One region of the Halomonas aquatica genome, then DNA from elsewhere that is predicted to be linked to it. Evidence: predicted binding sites of a transcription regulator. Region 1 holds the regulator's gene; each other region holds the start of a gene.
What was found. The regulator sigma-54, encoded in region 1, starts transcription at its own class of promoters, with help from an activator protein. The targets are predictions, from matches to a motif close to TGGCACNNNNNTTGCTNT.
Positions count from the first base shown of each region.

Region 1 (6,637 bases):
GGAGACGGGCGGCAACCCGCTGACCCTGTCCGGCGATGCGCAGCTCCGGGCCCCTGCGGAGCGCTGGCAACTGGACACCGAGATCCTGCATTTCGATGCCGATAGCGGCCACGCCTGGAGCGAGACGCCGGCTGTGCTGCGCCAACCTCCCCAGCGGATGAGCGGCGAGCGCTTCGACGCCTGGATCCATGACAACCGCGCCCGGCTGACCGACAATGTCCGCGGCCACCATCCGCCCCAGACCCACGAGGACCCCGAGTCATGACGCGAACTTCCCTCGCCCCCCTTTCGACCCTCGTCGTCATCGGCCTGTTGCTAGGCAGTGCTCAGGCACTGGCATTGGAGGGTGACGCCAGCGCCCCGATCGAGGTGGAGGCCAATCAGCTCGATCTCGACGATCGCGAAGGCACCGCCGTCTATACCGGCAATGTGGACATCCGCCAGGGGAGCATGCAGCTGACCGGCGACCGTGTGGAAATACGGCGCAACGACCAGGGCCAGCTCAGTCAAGCCACCGCCACCGGCGAGCGCGCCTACATCGAGCAACTGCCCGCACCGGACGAGCCCATGGTCCGCGGCTGGGGCCGCACCGTTATCTACCACGTCGCCGAGCGCCGCATCGAACTGATAGACCGCGCCGAACTGCATCAGGGTGGCGACACCTTCGATGGTGGCTACCTCGAATACTTCCTCGACCGCCGCGTCGTCCAGGCCCGCTCCGATGCAGAAGGTGTACAGGAGCGCCAGCGGGTGCGGATGACCCTCGAGCCCGCAAAGCAGGGCGGCCAGTGATGAAGACCCTGAGAGCCCAGCACCTGGCCAAGGGCTACAAGCGTCGCCGAGTGGTGCAGGACATCAGCCTCTCCATCGGGCAGGGCCAGATCGTCGGCCTGCTCGGCCCCAACGGGGCCGGCAAGACTACCTCCTTCTACATGATCGTCGGTCTGGTGCGCGCCGATGCCGGCGAGGTGCATATCGACGACCTGGACCTCTCGACCGCAGCCATGCACGAGCGGGCCAGGGCCGGCATCGGCTACCTGCCCCAGGAAGCCTCGATCTTTCGCAAGCTGTCGGTCGCCGACAACATCATGGCGATCCTCGAGACACGCCCGGACCTCGACCGCAGGGGCCGCGAGGCCAGGCTCGAGGAGCTCCTCGGGGACTTCCACGTGACGCACATCCGCGACAACCTGGGCATGAGCCTCTCCGGTGGCGAACGGCGACGCGTGGAAATCGCCCGGGCGCTGGCCACCGAGCCTGCCTTCATCCTGCTCGACGAACCCTTCGCCGGCGTCGACCCCATCTCGGTGGGCGAGATCAAGGGCATCATCCGCCAGCTCAAGGCCCGAGAAATCGGCGTGCTGATCACCGACCACAATGTGCGCGAGACCCTCGATATCTGCGACAGCGCCTACATCGTCGGTGACGGCCGGATCATCGCCGAGGGCAATGCCGAGGCGATCCTGGCCAACCAGCGCGTCCGCGAGGTCTACCTGGGCCAGGACTTCCGGCTCTGAACTCCAATCTCATGATATAAATGTCGTTATGGCTAAGCGGCATGAAGATTGCGCATGGCACGATTGTTGCATTTTTCCAGTTGCAACCCCCTCGGCCAGGGGCTAGGGTGGGAGTTTTCCTCACGTCGGGGGAACTCCTCTCATGGCCATGAAGGCTTCCCTGCAGCTTCGCGTCGGCACCCAGCTGACCATGACCCCCCAGCTGCAGCAGGCCATCGCCCTGCTGCAGCTCTCGACCCTGGACCTACGCCAGGAGATTCAGCAGGCGCTGGATTCCAACCCCCTGCTGGATGTCGAAGATGACTTCGGCGAAGAGGAGGTGGACGAAACACCCGACGACGACTGGGCCAGCGAGATTCCCGACGAACTCACCACCGACAGCGACTGGTCGGATACCTATCAGGACCTTGGTAGCGTTCCTGCCGGCGGCAGTGGCGAGGGTCCCGATTTCGAGCGTCAGGCGTCGGGGCAGAGCCTGCAGGGCCATCTGGCCTGGCAACTGGCCATGACCAACCTGGACGAGCGCCAGATGCTCATCGCCGAGAGCCTGATCGACAGCCTGAACGGCGACGGCTACCTCACCCAGCCCCTGGAGGAGATCCGCGACGGCCTCAGGGCCCAGGGCCTCGCGGGCCTCAGGAGCCGGGAACTCGAGCAGGTGCTCCTGCGCCTCCAGCAGTTCGAGCCCACTGGGGTCTTCGCCCGTGACCTGCGCGAGTGCCTGATGTTGCAACTGGCCACCCTGCCCGATGACACACCGCTCTTGCCCCAGGCCCGCCGCCTGGTTCGCCAGTTCCTCGAGGCCCTCGCCGGCGACGACCGACGCCTTCTCAAGCGCCGGCTCAGCCTCGACGATGAGGCCCTCGACACGGTGATCGACCTGGTACGCTCGCTGGATCCCCGCCCCGGCAGCGCCTTCACCGAAAACGACAACGACTATGTGATTCCCGATCTGATCGCGCGGCATGCCCGCGATGGCTGGCAGGTAGAACTCAATCCCGAGGCCATGCCGCGCCTGCGCATCCAGCCCGACTATGCCGCGCTGATTCGACGAGCCGACAAGAGCGAGGACAACCAGTTCCTCAAGGACCACCTGCAGGAGGCGCGCTGGCTGATGAAGAGCCTCTCCAGCCGTAACGATACGCTGCTGCGGGTGGGCCGCGAGATCATGGTGCGCCAGATCGACTTCCTGGAGCATGGCGAGGAGGCCATGAAACCCCTGATCCTGGCCGATATCGCCCAGGTCGTGGAGATGCACGAGTCGACCATCTCGCGAGTCACCACCCAGAAGTTCATCCATACCCCGCGCGGCATGTTCGAGCTCAAGTACTTCTTCTCCAGCCAGGTAGGAGGCGGCAACGGCGAGGGTGATGCCCACTCCAGCACCGCCATCCGCGCCCGGATTCGCAAGCTGATCCAGGACGAGGCCCCTCGCAAGCCACTCTCCGACAGCAAGCTGGTCGCCCTGCTCGATGAGGCCGGCATCGGCGTCGCGCGACGCACGGTAGCGAAATATCGCGAGGCGATGGGAATCCCCTCCTCCAGCGAGCGCAAGCGGCTGCGTTGAACGGGGTCCAATGGCGCACTCCAGTACCCGGATGCTTTCTCCCGAATTTGCCGCAAGCAATTGAAATCACGCTATTCGGCGAGAAATCCAATCCCCTCGACCGCGGGGGTATGCAGGACGACAAAAAGGGTTACAATCGATTCACACCCCGTAAGAGCAAGGAGCGTGTCATGCAAGTCAACATCACCGGCCACCATGTAGACCTGACCGACGCACTGCGTGACTATGTGCAGGAGAAACTTACCCGCGTCGAGCGTCACTACGACAACATCACCAACGTGCAGGTCACCCTCTCCGTGGAGAAGGAACGCCAGCAGGCGGCCTGCACCCTTCATGCCGCCGGTGCCGACCTCCATGCAGAGGCCATGGATAATGACATGTATGCCGCCATCGATGCTCTCGCCGACAAGCTCGACCGTCAGTTGGTGAAGCACAAGGAAAAGGCCCAGGCCCGCGCCCAGGGCGCTGGCGCCCGCTGATTCCGTCATGACACTGGACGCCATCCTGCCCCCCGAGCGCACCCTCTTCGATGTGCCGGGGGGGAGCAAGAAGCGAGTGCTGGAATTCTTCAGCACCTTCATTGCCCAGAACACGCCGAGCCTCGACAGCCAGGAGGTCTTCAGCCGACTGATCGGCCGCGAACGACTGGGCAGCACCGGCATCGGCAACGGGGTCGCCATCCCCCACGCACGAAACCCTCACTGCAAGGCACCCATCGCCGGCTTCCTCAAGCTGGCCGAACCGGTGGATTTCGATGCCATCGACGGGGAACCGGTAGACCTGGTCTTCGTGCTGCTGGTACCCGAGGAGGCCGACGAGGCGCATCTCGCCTTGCTCGGCCAGGTCGCCGGCGTGATGAACGACACCGACACCCGGGCCCGCCTGCGTCACAGCGCAAGCCAGCGCGAGCTCCATGAGCTCCTCATGGAGGCGATTCGACAACAGGCCCAGACCGGCGGCCAGGGAGGCTGATCCTCCTTGGCCGCCCGGCCATTACCACGACCAGGAGACCCGCATGCAGCTCGTGATCATCAGTGGCCGGTCGGGTTCCGGCAAGTCGATCGCGCTGCAGGCGCTTGAAGACCTGGGCTACTACGCCATCGACAACCTGCCGGCGATGCTGCTCGGCCCACTCGTTGATGAGCTCCAGGGTGATCGCAGCGTGCGCTCCTCGATCGCCGTCAGCATCGATGCCCGCAATCTCCCGGAAGCCCTGGAACGCTTTCCCGAGTTGCTCGATGACCTGCGCACCCGCGACCTTGAGTGCCAGGTGGTCTACCTGACCACCGATGCGCGGATCCTGCTGGAGCGCTACTCCCACACCCGGCGCCGCCACCCGCTCACACGCGGCAGTGGCATGACCCTGGCCGAGGCCATCGACACCGAGGAACAGGCGCTCTCGGAGATCCGCGATCTCGCCGATCTGGTGATCGACACCTCGCGGCTCTCGGTGCACGAGCTACGGGGGCGCATCACCGACCAGGTAGCGGGCCATCGGGCCGAGCAGATGACCCTGACCGTGGAGTCCTTCGGCTTCAAGCGCGGGGTGCCGCTGGATGCGGACATCGTCTTCGACGCCCGTTGCCTGCCCAACCCCTACTGGGACCCGGCACTGCGGGACGCCACGGGACGAGAGGCCAGCATCATCGCCTTCCTCGACAGCTACCCGGTGGTCTCCGAGATGCACGATGACATCCTCGCCTGGGTAGAGCGCTGGCTGCCGCGCTACCAGAACAGCCAGCGCAGCTACCTCACCGTGGCCATCGGCTGCACCGGGGGCCAGCACCGCTCGGTCTACCTGGCCGAACGACTGGCCAATCATCTCTCGCGGCGGCATGCCGGCGTCAGACTTCGCCATCGCGAGCTGGGGATGCAGGTCAAACTCGCCACCGAAGAAACGGCGGGCCACGACACGCAACAGCAAGGAACCTGACGCGTGCCGAGACGCAAGCTGACCCTGACCAATCGGCGCGGCCTGCATGCCCGCGCCGCCACCAAGCTGGTACAGTGCTGCCAGCCCTTCGATGCGCGGGTCACCGTTCACCGGGGAGGCCAGCAAGCCGATGCCGGCAACATCATGTCGTTGCTGATTCTCGCCGCACCCTGCGGCACCGAGCTCGAGGTCTGCACCGACGGCGAGGACGCCGAGGCGGCCCTCGAGGCCATCATCGCGCTCTTCGAGGCCCGGTTCCACGAGGATGCCTGAGGGCAGGCCAGGACCGGCCCTTGCCAGGCATCATGCTGGTCAGCTGCCTGCCACCATCATCTCGTCGATCAGCCAGCTGCCGGTATGGATGCTGCCTCGGGTATCGGTATCATCCCCCACGCCCACCAGCCCCTTGAATATCGTTTCGAGGTTGCCGGCAATGGTGAACTCCTCCACCGGATGCTGGATCCGGCCGCCTTCGACCCAGAAGCCGGCCGCACCGCGCGAGTAGTCGCCCGTCACGCCATTGACGCCCTGCCCCATGAGTTCGGTGACCAGCACGCCACGGTCCATGCGCGCGAGCAGCGACTCGCGGCTCTCAAGCGGCGCGGTGAGGCGCAGGTTACGGGCGCCGCCGGCATTGCCGGTGGTCTGAAGGCCCAGCCGCCGAGCGCTGTAGGCCGAGAGCATGTAACTGGCCAGGCGACCGTCCTGGATGAAGACATTGTCTCGGGTCTGCACGCCATCGTTGTCGAACGGCGAACTCGCCATCGCCCCTACCTCCATGGGGCGCTCCCCGAGGCCGAACCACTCCGGGAAGAGCGCATCATTCAGGCGTTCGCAGAGGAAGGATGCCTCGCGGAAGAGGGAGCCCCCGGCGATGGCGCTCATCAGGTGGCCGACCAGGCCGCTGGCCAGAGTCGGGTCGAAGAGCACGGGCATCCGGCCGGTGGCCGGGCGCCTGGCGCCAAGGCGGCGCAGGGTGCGATGGGCGGCGCTCTCGCCCACCGCTTCGGCGTCAAGCAGATCGCGCGGGTCGCGGGCGCTGGTATAGTCGTAGTCGCGCTGCATGCCGTTCTCATCCTCGGCAATCAGCATGCAGGAAAGCGAGTGGCGGCTGCCGCGCTGGCTGCCCAGGAAGCCGTGGCTATTTCCGTAAACGCGCACCCCCTCGCCGCTGGAGAGGCTGGCCCCGTCGGAGCTCTTGATGCCCGCCATGCCTCGCCCGGCCGATTCGCAGCGCAGGGCGAGTTCGGTGGCCTCGTCGATGGAGAGTGGCCAGGGGTGATGGACATCGAGATCGGGAAGGTCCGTGGCCATCAGTGCCGCATCGGCCAGGCCCGAAGCCGGGTCCTCGCCGGTATGGCGGGCGATCGCCAGGGCCTTCTCGACCACGGCACGCACAGAGGCCTCGCCGGCATCGCTGGAGGAGGCACTGCCCTTGCGCTGTCCCACATAGACGGTGATGGCGATCCCCTGGTCCCGGGACAGTTCGACCGTCTCCACCTCGCCCTCGCGAACGCTGACGCCGACGCCCTGATCGACGCTGGCCCCCACCTCGCAGCTCTCGGCCCCGAGCTGGCGGGCCAGGTCCAGGGCCATCCGGGCGCGACTTTCCAGCAAGGC
Region 1 covers NZ_JBEGCJ010000005.1:293,353-299,989, forward strand. Annotated here, with positions in the region: gene lptC (LPS export ABC transporter periplasmic protein LptC) at 1-265, shown strand, start outside; gene lptA (lipopolysaccharide transport periplasmic protein LptA) at 262-792, shown strand; gene lptB (LPS export ABC transporter ATP-binding protein) at 792-1,517, shown strand; gene ABE960_RS12595 (RNA polymerase factor sigma-54) at 1,660-3,084, shown strand; gene hpf (ribosome hibernation-promoting factor, HPF/YfiA family) at 3,255-3,563, shown strand; gene ptsN (PTS IIA-like nitrogen regulatory protein PtsN) at 3,571-4,056, shown strand; gene rapZ (RNase adapter RapZ) at 4,100-5,017, shown strand; gene ABE960_RS12615 (HPr family phosphocarrier protein) at 5,021-5,290, shown strand; gene pmbA (metalloprotease PmbA) at 5,330-6,637, opposite strand, start outside.

Region 2 (6,637 bases), on a different contig from region 1:
GGCCACACTCCAGCAACAGCTTGTGCGAGCGGCCATTGCCGTCCACCTCGATGAGATAGCGTGATCCGGTGACTTCCTTGACCGCACCCTGGAAGGTCAGTGTCGACATGGTCGCGCTCCCTGTGGCTGACATCCGGGGAGACACTGCCGAGGCAGCCCCCTGGCATCAGCATAACGGATACACGATCCTTCGGCGTCCGCTTGGAAGCAATAGTGGACAAACATCGTCAGGGGGAGGCATACGGCCTACAGAGACGATGCCGCCATCACGCCGCCGCGGGTACTCGCTCTCCACCTGGTGGTGGGGGGGGAGTGGCTAGACCTCCCCGGCGTTGTCGAGCTCCACCGCCTGGAACATGCGTTCCGGCAGATCGGGAATGGCCGCCTTGACCCGGTTCCAGCTAGGGATGAAGGGCCGCTCGCCGGGGTTGTCCTGGAAGGCGCTGCCAGCCTCGAGCAGGTTGGCGGCGAACAGCTCCACCGCCTGCTCCTCGGCGTGCCGGTCGAGGCGCAGGCCGTTCATCACGGCATCGTGGTCGTAGGCCTCGATCAGGTCCAGCGCCAGGCGGTAGTAGGTCGCCTTGATCGTTCGGAAGTCCTCGGCGCTGAAGGTCACGCCCTGAGTCGCCAGCTTGCGATAGAGCGACTTGGCGATATCGAGGCTCATGCGGTTGAGCCCGCCCGAGGCGTCCTCGGCGGATACCGGCTGATGCTTGTGGTCGTAGGCATCGGCCAGATCCACCTGACAGAGCCGCTTGGTGGAGTAGTTGCGGTGAACCTCGGAGAGCACGCCGATCTCCAGGCCCCAGTCGGCGGGGATGCGGATGCCGTCGAGCACCTCGGTGCGCATGGAGAACTCGCCGGAGAGTGCATAGCGGAAGCTGTCCAGGTACTCCAGGTAGGGCAGGGGGCCGTGGATCTTCTTGAGCGCCCGCAGCAGCGGAGTGACCATCAGCCGCGAGACCCGGCCATTGAGTCGCCCCTCGGCGATACGCGGGTAGTAGCCCTTGCAGAACTCGTAGTTGAACTGAGGGTGGACCACTGGATAGAAGAGTCTCGCCAGCAGCCCCCGGTCGTAAGTGAGAATGTCACAGTCATGCAGGGCAACCACCCGTCCGAGGCCCGAGGCCTGCACATAGCCACCGCAGTACCAGACGTTGCGGCCCTTGCCTGGCTGCTGGGGGGCCAGGCCCTGGGCCTCGAGCTCGGCGTCCAGCGCCCGTAGCCGAGGGCCATCGTTCCACAGGATGCGGTGGTGCTGGGGGAGCCTGGCGAAAAATTCCCGAGCCCGCAGAAACTGCTCCCGGTCGGCGCGATCCAGGCCGATCACCACCTCCGAGAGGTAGGGCACCCGGGCGATCTCGTCGACGATGTTGGAAAGTGCCGGCCCCTCCAGTTCGGAGAAGAGCGACGGCAGGATCAGGCTCATCGGGCGGCGGGCGGAGAACGCCACCAGGTCCGTTTCCAGGTCCTCCACTGGCCGGCGAGTCAGGTTGTGGAAGTCGGTGATGATGCCGTTCTGGTGGAAATCGCTCATGCCGGCACCCTCCCCTGCCCCCCCCGGTGATCGCTCTGTCTCACCACCGCGTCCGCCGATCTCAGTCGGCGGTCGGCTCGCCCCCACCAGTAGGCCACCCCCTCGGCCCAGCCGGCGGGCCCGGTAACCACGCTGCGGTAGAGCGAGACCTGGTCCGGCGACACCTCCAGGTCATGACAGCCGCGTATCACCACCGCCTGGTCGACCACCTCGAGCATAGCGATGTCGTTGGGGCCATCGCCCAGCGCCAGGGTCAACGGACGACTGCCGCGCAGCGCCTGAAAGCGCTCGATCAGCCAGCTCACGGCGCTGCCCTTGTGGCAATCGCCGGTGACGTGCCAGAAGCGGCCGCCGCGCACCAGGCGCAGGCCATCGCTCTCGAGTCCCTCCCGGAAGGTCGCGAGGCGCTCATCCACCTCCTCCCAGATCAGCGGCTCGCTGCCCTCGCGCATCCTCGCCAGGCGCGCCTCCGGCTCCGCCAGCCCGGTGAAGTCGACAAGCTCCTCCAGGGACATCTCACTCATGGTGGTGAAACGCACACCCAGCCGCTCGCGCCAGACCGAGAGGCGCTTGCGGATGAAGCCGATGTCGACCCCCAGGGTCCTGATCGCCAGACCGTCAGAGCCGGGGCCGCGCTCCAGCCGAGCATGGCTCCAGGAAAGGGGAAGCCCGGCCACGGCGCCGTTCTCGGCGATGAAGGGCGCGTCTGTCAGCCCCAGGGCCCGACGCAGCGGCAAGATCTCGCTGCGCGTCTTGCTGGTCACCGGAATCACCGGCACGCCCTGGGCCTTCAGCCGGGCGAGCCAGGGCTTGGCAGGTGCCCAGTCATAGCTGTGGTGGTCGAGCAGCGAGCCATCCAGGTCGGTGAAGACCAGGCGTGGCCGCAGGGTGGGGTCGCGTGGCGAGGCTGATGTGGAGGGCATGGCGTGTCCCGCTCCAGGGTGGTGGACTGTGGATGCCCATGCAGGGGGCGTGCCAGGGTGCAGCGAAAACACCCCGATACGAGAGCATAGGCTACCGCCACCTCAGCCGACACGAAGGGCGCACCAGAAACGAACACAAAAACGCCCCATCATGGTGCATCATGACGGAGCGCAGGAGCCCAGGCGCGGCAGCGCCCGAATCAATGAGACAGCGGCTCAGCCATAGACAGGCAGGCGAGTGCAGACCGCCTCGACCTCGGCCTTGACCTCGGCCTCGATGGCGGCGGTGTCTTCGCCTTTCGCCATCACGTCGAGGATGTCACAGATCCAGCCGGCGAGTTCGCGGCACTCGGGATCAAGGAAGCCGCGGGTGGTCACCGCCGGGGTGCCGATGCGCAGGCCCGAGGTCACGAAGGGGCTCTGGGGGTCGCCGGGCACGGCGTTCTTGTTGACGGTGATGTGGGCGCGGCCCAGGGCGGCATCCGCGTCCTTGCCGGTCAGGCCCTGCTTGATCAGCGAGAGCAGGAAGAGGTGATCCTCGGTGCCGCCGGAGACGATGTCGAAGCCGCGCTCGATGAACACCCCGGCCATGGCCTGGGCGTTCTTGACCACCTGCTGCTGGTAGGCCTTGAAGCCGGGCTCCATGGCCTCCTTGAAGCAGATCGCCTTGGCCGCGATGACATGCTCCAGCGGACCGCCCTGCCCCCCCGGGAAGACCGCGGACTGCAGCTTCTTCTCGATGGCCTCGTCGCCCTCGGCGGAGAGGATCAGGCCACCGCGCGGGCCGCGCAGGGTCTTGTGGGTGGTAGTGGTGACCACGTGGGCATGGGGCAGCGGCGTCGGGTAGACACCGGCGGCCACCAGTCCGGCGATATGGGCCATGTCGACCAACAGGAAGGCGCCCACCTCGTCGGCGATCTCGCGGAACCTGGCCCAGTCGATGATCTGTGAGTAGGCGGAGAAGCCGGCGATGATCATCTTCGGCTGGTGCTCGCGGGCCAGGCGCGCCACCTCGTCATAATCGATACGGCCATTCTCGTCGATACCGTATTGCACTGCGTTGTAATGCTTGCCGGAGAAGTTCGGCTTGGCACCGTGGGTGAGGTGACCGCCGGCGTCGAGGCTCATGCCGAGGATGGTATCGCCCGGCTTGACCAGGGCCTGGAAGACGGCACCGTTGGCCTGGGAACCGGAGTGCGGCTGGACGTTGGCGTAGCTGGCGCCGAACAGTTCCTTGGCATAGTCGATGGCCAGCTGCTCGACGATGTCCACGTACTCGCAGCCACCGTAGTAGCGCTTGCCGGGATAGCCTTCCGCGTACTTGTTGGTCAGCTGGCTGCCCTGAGCCTCCAGCACCCGGGGGCTCGCATAGTTCTCGGAGGCGATCAGCTCGATGTGCGCCTCCTGGCGAGCGACTTCCTTCTGCATCGCATCGAACAGGACGTCATCGAAACCGGCAATCTGCATGTCACGGCTGAACATCGGCGGGAAACCTCGCATCACGGGAGAATCTGGGCCCCACATGATACCCCAGCCCCCGGCGGCTTTCACATGAAAGGCGATCATGGGCAACCGCTGTCTCACTCAAGCTCCCGCGGCGCCCGCGCGCCGCATCGTCCGGCTCAGCGACTCTCCACGCGCATCTCGAGCCGCTTCGGCAGGGCCAGGGGGTCGGCGGCGAGCACCTCGAGCTCGCTGTCGGCGGGCAGGATCAGATGGATGGTGAGCTCGCTGGCCTCTCCCGCCATCATCGCCACCAGCCCGGTGAACAGCGCCTCGATCTCCGGGCCGAGCATCATGCCGAAGCCCTGGGCCTGGGTGCGCGCCTGTTCCAGGAACAACGCCTCGCTGACGCCTTGACTGGCCGCCATGATCTTCGGCAGGCGACCGAAGAGCCCCAGATCGGAAAGCGTCGCGTCGACACGGCCTCCCAGCAGGGTCACCCCTTCCAGGCTCTCCATGTTGGCCAGGAAGGCGGCCGGCTCGACACCTTCCGGCAGGCGCACCGGCAAGTCGGCATCCAGCGTCCAGCCGAAGGCTTCGTCGGCGGTGATCGTCAGCTCGCCCAGCAGGCGGCTGGCCGTATTCCCCGATTCCCAGCGCCCTGTGGAGTCCGCATCGAGCCGGAGCTGCCCGCTGCCGCCGGTCAAGACGTTGCTGGCCATGCGCAGTTGGGTGCGCTCCTCCTCCGGCGCCAGGGCGATCATCCTCGCCAGGTCGAGATCCAGCGACTCGAGCCGGAAGCCGCCTTCGCCGTCCGTCATGTCGCCGTCGACCTCCAGGGACGACAGAGTCGCCACGAGCCGGTCGGAATCGATGACCAGGTCGCGCATCTCGAGCCGATCGATTTCCCGTTGCTCTTCCGGACCCTGCAGGCCGCGCAGCCCCTCCACCCGCGCAAAGGCCAGAGAGAAGGTGCCACTGCCGAACTCGTCATCGCCCTCGGCCTGCCCCTCCAAACCGCTGACCTCCAGGCTGTCGATGGCATCCTGGCTCACCCCTGCGGCCTGCAGGCGCTCGACGGCGATCCGCCCGCGTCCCTCGCCGAACTCCTCTCCCAGCTCCTGCCCGGAAAACTCGGCGACCAGTGCCTCGACGACGAGCCCCCCGACCGTGAACCCCTCAGGCCAGGTCTCCTGATGGAGGGGCAGGACCGCTCGGGAAGGATCGTCGAGCAGCAGCGTCTCGGCGGTCAGCAGCGACTGCTCACGACCCGGCGTCTCCAGACGAATGCCCTCGATGCGTACCTCATCTGGCCGGTCGTAGTCACCGCTGACCTCGTAGCGATCGAGCCATAGCCGCTGCCCCTCGGGGCCGACGAAGTGAAGATCACTGGCGGTGACCCGCTCACGGATCATCGATTCGGCGACCTCGCCGATCTCGAGCGTTCCCTCGTCGGCAAACAGCGCCCGAAGATCGTCCTCCAGCCGCTCGGTCGGGGCACGGTCGTCGGCCAGAGCGGACACCGCCAGACACAGCAATGATGCGGCGAGCAGACTCGCCCTGATTACCGAACTCGACATGCGCATGTTCTCCTCCTTGATGGATGCACGGCCATGCGCGCACGGCCATGGTTCGGGACAGTCGTTGCTCCGCTCGAGTCTAGCCCAGCGGAGTTTCTCGAGCCGCTTCATTGACCGGCATCGTCATCCAGCCCGGTCCATTGCGGCGGGGCCGGTCAGCAGGCGAGCACGCAGGGGCTCGGCCTCATGATCATGCCTCAGGTCTCGCCGAGCAGGCCAAGGCTCGCCGCGGGGGCCTGGCGGCGCAAGTCCCGGGAGAGCAGGTGGCCGATCACCCCGATCAGCAGCGCGCCGCCCAGCGGCAGCGCCAACCAGAGCCCCCAGTGGAAACGAGGCGCCAGGTCGAACCAGGCCAGGTAAATACCCGCGGCGGCGAGTTCGGCGAGCAGCGCACCCATCAGGCCGCTGGCCAGGCCGAGGATCGCGAATTCGGCGCCCTGGACCCTAGAGAGCAGGCGGTTGCCGGCGCCGAAGACGCGCAGCAGGCCGCTCTCGTGGGCCCGCACCGGGCGGCTGGCGGTCAGGGCGGCATAGAGCACGCTGACACCGGCCAGCAGCACGAAGGCCAGCACCAGCTCCACCGCTCGGGTCACCTGGGTGAGGACATCGCGTACCTGGCCGAGGATGGCGTCGATGTTGAGCAGCGAGACGCCAGGGAAGTCGCGGACCAGCTGACGGAGCGTGTCGTTCTCGGCGTCGTTCAGGTGGAAGGCGGTGATGTAGCTGTGGCCGAAACGCTCCAGCACCCCGGGCGGGAAGATGACGTAGAAATTGGGTCGGAAGCTGTCCCAGTCCAGGTTGCGAAGACTGGCGAGTTCGCCGACGACCTCGGCGCTGCCGATGGTGAAGGTCAGGGTATCGCCGAGTTCCATCCCGAAACGCTCGGCGAGGCCATCCTCCATGGACATGGGCACCGGCGCCGGGCTCGCATCAGCAATGGGCTGGGCATCCACTGCCGTCATCCAGCCCTCAAACTCGTCGTTGTCGAGAGCATCAGAGCCGAGGGCATCGAACCACTCCCCCGCCACCAGGCGGTTGCCCTCGGGCAGGCGCTCCTGCCAGGTGAGGTTGAGCTCCCGGCGCAGGGCGTTATCGCCCCGGGCCTCCGGCGGCACCATCTCCCGCGGCGGCTCGCCGTTGAGGGCGGTGATCCG
Region 2 covers NZ_JBEGCJ010000001.1:242,638-249,274, forward strand. Annotated here, with positions in the region: gene ABE960_RS01025 (MBL fold metallo-hydrolase RNA specificity domain-containing protein) at 1-109, opposite strand, end outside; gene ABE960_RS01030 (glycosyltransferase family protein) at 317-1,537, opposite strand; gene ABE960_RS01035 (HAD-IIB family hydrolase) at 1,534-2,460, opposite strand; gene glyA (serine hydroxymethyltransferase) at 2,677-3,942, opposite strand; gene ABE960_RS01045 (hypothetical protein) at 4,083-5,483, opposite strand; gene ABE960_RS01050 (ABC transporter permease) at 5,681-6,637, opposite strand, start outside.
Region 2: ABE960_RS01035 (HAD-IIB family hydrolase) is a predicted target of sigma-54. The motif match lies at 2,498-2,515, and genes of this name have one in related genera.

Region 3 (6,637 bases), on a different contig from region 1:
CCTTGCGGTAGCCGATCTCCTCCATGACGGCGCCCTGGTGCTGCTCCTCGCAGTCGATGATCACTTCCTCGTAGGGCTCCCGCTTCTCCCCGTCGATCTCCCGGATGATCACCTCGGGGCGGCCCACGGCCAGCTCGAAGCCTTCGCGGCGCATGGTCTCGATCAGTACCGAGAGGTGCAGCTCGCCACGACCGGAAACGATGAACTTTTCCGGGCTCTCGCCCTGCTCGACCCGCAGCGCCACGTTGTGGATCAGTTCCTGCTCGAGGCGATCCTTGATGTTGCGGCTGGTGACGAACTTGCCGTCCTTGCCGGCGAAGGGCGAGTCATTGACCTGGAAGGTCATGGAGACGGTCGGCTCGTCCACGGAGAGCGGCGGCAGTGCTTCGACGGCGGCCGGATCGCAGAGAGTGTCGGAGATCGCCAGGGCGTCGATGCCGGTGATGCAGACGATGTCGCCGGTGGCGCCTTCGTCGGTTTGCACGCGCTCAAGGCCCAGGTGGGTCATGACCTGGCCGATCTTGCCCTTGCGGGTATTGCCTTCCTTGCTGATCACGGTGACCTGCTGGTTCGGCTTGACCGTGCCGCGGGTGATGCGACCCAGGCCGATGACACCCACGTAGCTGGAGTAGTCCAGGGCGGAGATCTGCATCTGGAAGGGGCCGTCGAGCTCTACCTTGGGCGGCTCGACGATGTCGACGATGGACTGGAACATCGGCGTCATGTCCTCGGCCAGTTCATCCGGATCCGGTCCGGCGATGCCGTTGAGCGCCGAGCAGTAGATGATCGGGAAGTCGAGCTGGTCGTCGCTGGCGCCGAGGTTGTCGAAGAGGTCGAAGATCTGGTCGATGACCCAGTCAGGACGCGCGCCTGGGCGATCGATCTTGTTGACCACGACGATGGGCTTGAGGCCCTGATCGAAGGCCTTCTGGGTCACGAAGCGGGTCTGCGGCATGGGGCCGTCGACGGCATCGACCAGCAGCAGTACCGAGTCCACCATGGACATGACGCGCTCGACCTCGCCGCCGAAGTCGGCGTGTCCGGGCGTGTCGACGATGTTGATGTGGTAGCCCTGGCCGTCGGGGGCCTGCCAGTGGATCGCCGTGTTCTTGGCCAGGATGGTGATGCCGCGTTCCTTCTCCTGGTCATTGGAGTCCATGATGCGCTCCTGCCCCTCGGCCTTGCGGTCCAGAGTGCCTGACTGGCTGAGCAGTTTGTCGACCAGGGTGGTCTTGCCATGGTCGACGTGAGCGATGATGGCGATGTTGCGAAGATTCTCGATCACGACGGGATCCTGCTGACAAAATTGGGGGCGCATTATAGAGGCAGGGCGATGACGGCTACCAGCCTTGTCGCCGTGAATCTTGTGCTGCGACCGTATATCAGTGGCTTGGGAGCTCGCCGAGAGCGTAAAAGTCATCGTTCGGTTCAATCTATGCCGGAAGCGACCCTCGCCTTACGTGCAGGGTATGATCGGCTGGTGCTGAGCCTGCTGTTCCAGCATGGTGCAATATTCGAGCTATTCGCACTATTGAAGTGCTTATATATGGTTAAGTCTTAGGCATGCCGGGGTGAAATGGCGATACTGGTGCATGATGTCACGGGGAGGGTGAAACTAAAGATATTTTCTATCAACAAGTTGCCATGAACATGCCGTGCGGTGGTGCAAAACTGGCACGCTGCCTGCATGATGCTTGGCAGTGCCATGCTTTCGCATGGCGGCCGTGGGCAGTGGCCCGTCGGCATGCTACAAACACGTGCTGGACTCGCCAGCACCATTGCATTACAACAGCTCAACCTTTCAAGCCTAGCTTACACAGTGGAGGACTCTAATGTCTGTCAAGACGCTCGCCCTGATTGAAGAACATGACGTGAAGTGGGTCGACCTGCGCTTCACCGATACCCGCGGCAAGGAACAGCACGTGACCATTCCGGCCCGTGATGTCGACGAGGAGTTTTTCGAGAACGGTCAGATGTTCGACGGTTCCTCCATCAACGGCTGGAAGGGCATCAACGAGTCCGACATGATCCTGCGCCCCGAGGATGGTTCCGGCTTCCTCGACCCCTTCACCGAGGACGCTACCCTGGTGCTGCGCTGCGACATCATCGAGCCGGCCACCATGCAGGGCTACGAGCGCGATCCCCGCTCCATCGCCAAGCGCGCCGAGGCCTACCTGCAGTCCACTGGGCTTGGCGACACCGCCTTCTTCGGCCCGGAGCCCGAGTTCTTCATCTTCGATGAGGTGCACTGGAAGGCCGACATCGAAGGCGCCATGTACAAGATCTCCTCCGAGGAAGGCGCCTGGGCCACCGACCGCAACATCGAGGGCGGTAACCTCGGCCACCGTCCGCGGGTCAAGGGCGGCTATTTCCCTGTCCCGCCTGTGGACAGCTTCCACGACATCCGTGGCGCCATGTGCAACACTCTGGAGGCCATCGGCCAGAGCGTCGAGGTGCACCACCACGAGGTGTCCAACGCCGGCCAGAACGAGATCGGCGTGAAGTTCAATACGCTGGTCAAGAAGGCCGACGAGGTCCAGGAGCTGAAGTACGTCATCCACAACGTGGCTCACGCCTACGGCAAGACCGCCACCTTCATGCCCAAGCCCCTGGTCGGTGACAACGGCAGCGGCATGCACGTCCACCAGTCCTTCTGGAAGGATGGCAGCAACCAGTTTGCCGGTGACGAGTACGCGGGCCTCTCCGAGATGGCGCTCTACTACATCGGTGGCATCATCAAGCACGCGCGTGCCCTGAACGCCTTCACCAACGCCTCCACCAACTCCTACAAGCGTCTGGTGCCGGGCTTCGAGGCGCCGGTGATGCTGGCCTACAGTGCCCGCAACCGCTCCGCCTCCATTCGCATCCCCTACACCGCGAGCCCCAAGGGCAAGCGCATCGAGGCCCGTTTCCCGGACCCGACCGCCAACCCCTACCTGTGCTTCGCGGCGATGCTGATGGCCGGCATCGACGGCATCAAGAACAAGATTCATCCCGGCGACGCCATGGACAAGAACCTCTATGACCTGCCGCCGGAAGAGGGCAAGTCCATCCCGACCGTGGCCGAGAGCCTGGACCAGGCCTTGGAGGCACTGGATGCCGACCGCGCCTTCCTGGTCGAGGGTGGCGTCTTCACCGACGACATGATCGATGCCTACATCGAGCTCAAGGAAGAGGACGTCGAGCGTATCCGCATGACGACCCATCCGGTCGAGTTCGACATGTACTACAGCTGCTGATCCCGCGGCGCCATGGCGCCGCGTCCAGCACCAGAAGAGGCACGCCCCTGGGGCGTGCCTCTTTTTTTTGCTACGGCAGCAGCATATGGCCGGCGATGCCCAGGGCAAATTCCATCACCGCGCCCAGCGGCGGCCCCCAGTGGCATCGCCATGCCGGCCATCAGCGTGAGGGCGACCACTGTCTGCCATGCTTCCATGCTGAATCCTCCTCGCCTTGTGGTGTCGGAAGGGTATCCTATCCACATTGGCTGTGATGTCGCATGCGGATTCCGTGACGGCCCCTGCTGGTTTAGTCTGAACGCATGTGGACGCCGCATTGCTAGGATGGTGTCTGGATGTCGATGATCCCCGGGAGGGACGCATGAAAAAGGCAGTCGTGTTACTGGCGCTGGGCCTGTCGGTGAGCGTGGTGGCTCACGCTCAGACTATCTATCGCTCCACGGATGCTCAGGGCAACGTGGTATTCACCGACAATCCGGAGGGTGGAGGCGAGGAGATGACCCTCGACCCGCTTACCGTGGTGCCCAGTACCAGCGAGCCGGCTCTCATGGCACCAGAGGTCCAGGGTGCCGAGGGAGGCGGCGGCACAGCATCGCCGGGGCAGCCGTTCATGCCCTACGATAGCTTCGGTATCCTTTCGCCTCGACAGGATGAGACCCTGCCCACCGGAGCGGCCGGGAATGTGCAGGTGAGCCTGGGGATCCAGCCGAGCCTGCGCGAGGACCATCGTGTGCGGCTGCTGGTGGACGGTCAGATCAGCCAGTCGGCCATGAACACCGATACCTTCCTGTTGAACAACCTGGAGCGCGGAGAGCACCTGCTGCAGGCCGAGCTGCTGGACGCCAGCGGGGCGGTGCGACATCGCACCTCGCCGGTGACCCTCTATGTGCAGCGAGCCAGTGTCAACCTGCCCGGGAATCCCAACAGCACAGGTAATTAGCTTTCCCGTCGCCGGCCACATCGGCCGCTTTGTCCGGACGGCACTCAAAGGCCCTGCGAGCCCCCGTCTCGAGAGGAGGACCACTTCGATGCCTTCGATCATGCCGACAGGGTGAAGGAGGGTCGCGCCTTTGATGCCCGCAGGCGGCTGCATGGGGGAGTTGCCTGGCGACGCCGTTCCTCGGTGCGCGAATGGCGTCCGGAACCGCCCCGCCGTTTGCCGTCCCACCGCCAGCCGAGCTATCACCAGCCGAGCTATCACCAGCCGAGCTATCACCAGCCGAGCTATCAGCATCCGGCCAGCCCCCAGCCCCCAGCCCCCAGCCGCCTCGCCATACGCCGCCCCAAGTCGTCTCACCACCCGAAGAGCCCCGAGGTTGATAGCGCCTCGTCCTTGCTCGGATGCACGGGAGCGGGCGCTCGGCATCTTTATGCACTAAAATGGTGCATAGTTATGGTGCGGCCTTGCCCTACAAGGGCACCAGGGGATGCGTCATGAAGTGGCGCGTTTCTTGCAGGTCTTCCTTCGATGGATGCTCAAGGCGCTTCTTCTGGAAGCGGGAAACGGATCGTGCGGGACGTCCCCATGTATCAACGCTTGATGGAACACCTCACCACTGCGGTGCTGCTGCTCGATGGCAAGCTTCGGCTGTGCTGGATGAATCCGGCCGCCGAGGCGTTGCTGGCGGTCAGCCTTGGCCGCCTGAAGGGGCAGCCCCTGCCGTCTCTGGTGACCGGTGATGAGGATATCGGGGCCCTGCTCGCCAAGGCGCTAGACGAATTCCATCCGTTCACCCAGCGCGAGGCGCGCCTGACCCTGGTCACCGGCGAGGTGCTCACCGTCGACTACACGGCCTCGCCCCTGTCCGCGGATGAACTGTTGATCGAGGTGGAGCCCCGCGACCGGCTGCTGCGGATCTCCCGCGAGGAATCGTTGCAGAGTCGCCAGGAGACCATCAAGGTGCTGGCCCGCGGGCTGGCCCATGAGGTCAAGAACCCTCTGGGCGGCATCCGTGGTGCGGCCCAGCTGCTGGAGCGAGACCTCGATGATCCCGGGCTTCAGGAGTTCACCCACATCATCATCGAAGAGGTCGACCGCCTGCGGGACCTCGTCGATTCGATGCTGGGTCCCAACCGGGTGGTCCACCACGAGCCCCTGAACATTCACAAGGTCCTGGAGCGGGTCCGCTCGCTTTTGCTCGTCGAGCATCCGTCGGTATGGATCGAGCGCGACTACGATCCCAGCCTGCCGGACCTGTCCGGCGACGAGTCGCAGATGATTCAGGCGGTCCTCAACGTGGCTCGCAATGCCGTGGAGGCGATGACCGAGTCCAGCACCACGTCGCCGCGGCTGGTGCTGCGGACCCGCGCCCGCCGCCAGTTCACCCTGGGCGCCGAACGTCACCGGCTGGTCTGCGAAGTGGCGATCATCGACAACGGCCCGGGGATCCCCAGGTCGCTGCGCGAGACGCTCTTCTACCCCATGGTCTCCGGCCGCGCCGAGGGCAGCGGCCTGGGGCTCTCCATTGCCCAGTCGATCCTGCACCAGCACCAGGGGCTGATCGAGTGCGATTCCGCGCCAGGGCACACCCAATTCCGACTGCTGATACCGCTGGAGAAGCGTCATGACTGATGTCGCACGCGTCGTGGTCGTCGACGACGATCGCGCCATTCGCTGGGTGCTGGAGCGTGCCCTGGCTCAGCCTGACCTCGAGGTCGAAGCACACGAGCGTGCCGACCATGCCCTCGAACGCCTGCTCGAGGACCCGCCGGACGTGCTGGTCACCGATATCCGCATGCCGGGGATCGATGGTCTGGACCTGATGGCCCGGGTGCGCGAGGTTCATCCGGAGCTCCCGGTGATCGTGATGACCGCACACTCGGACCTCGACAGCGCCGTGGCCTCCTATCAGGGAGGCGCCTTCGAGTACCTGCCCAAGCCCTTCGACGTGGATGAGGCACTGGCCTTGGTGCGCCGTGCGGTGGCCCATGCCCGCGAACGGCGGCGACCGGTCAGCGTCCCCGAGGGGCTCGAGGCCGAGATCATCGGCGAGGCGCCTGCCATGCAGGAGGTGTTCCGCGCCATCGGCCGACTGTCGAAATCGCACATCACGGTGCTGATCAACGGCGATTCCGGTACTGGCAAGGAGCGTGTCGCGCAAGCCTTGCACCAGCACAGTCCGCGTGCCGGCAAGCCCTTCATCGCGCTGAACATGGCCGCGATTCCCAAGGATCTGATCGAGTCGGAGCTGTTCGGCCACGAGAAGGGCGCGTTCACTGGTGCCACGGCCCAGCGTCAGGGGCGGTTCGAGCAGGCGAACGGCGGCACCCTGTTGCTCGACGAGATCGGCGACATGCCCGCCGATACCCAGACCCGCCTGCTCCGAGTGCTGGCCGATGGCGAGTTCTTCCGGGTGGGCGGCCACACCTCGGTGAAGGTGGACGTGCGGATCATCGCC
Region 3 covers NZ_JBEGCJ010000004.1:35,196-41,832, reverse strand. Annotated here, with positions in the region: gene typA (translational GTPase TypA) at 1-1,285, opposite strand, end outside; gene glnA (glutamate--ammonia ligase) at 1,833-3,239, shown strand; gene ABE960_RS09180 (DUF4124 domain-containing protein) at 3,601-4,179, shown strand; gene glnL (nitrogen regulation protein NR(II)) at 4,765-5,811, shown strand; gene glnG (nitrogen regulation protein NR(I)) at 5,804-6,637, shown strand, end outside.
Region 3: glnL (nitrogen regulation protein NR(II)) is a predicted target of sigma-54. The motif match lies at 4,680-4,697, and genes of this name have one in related genera.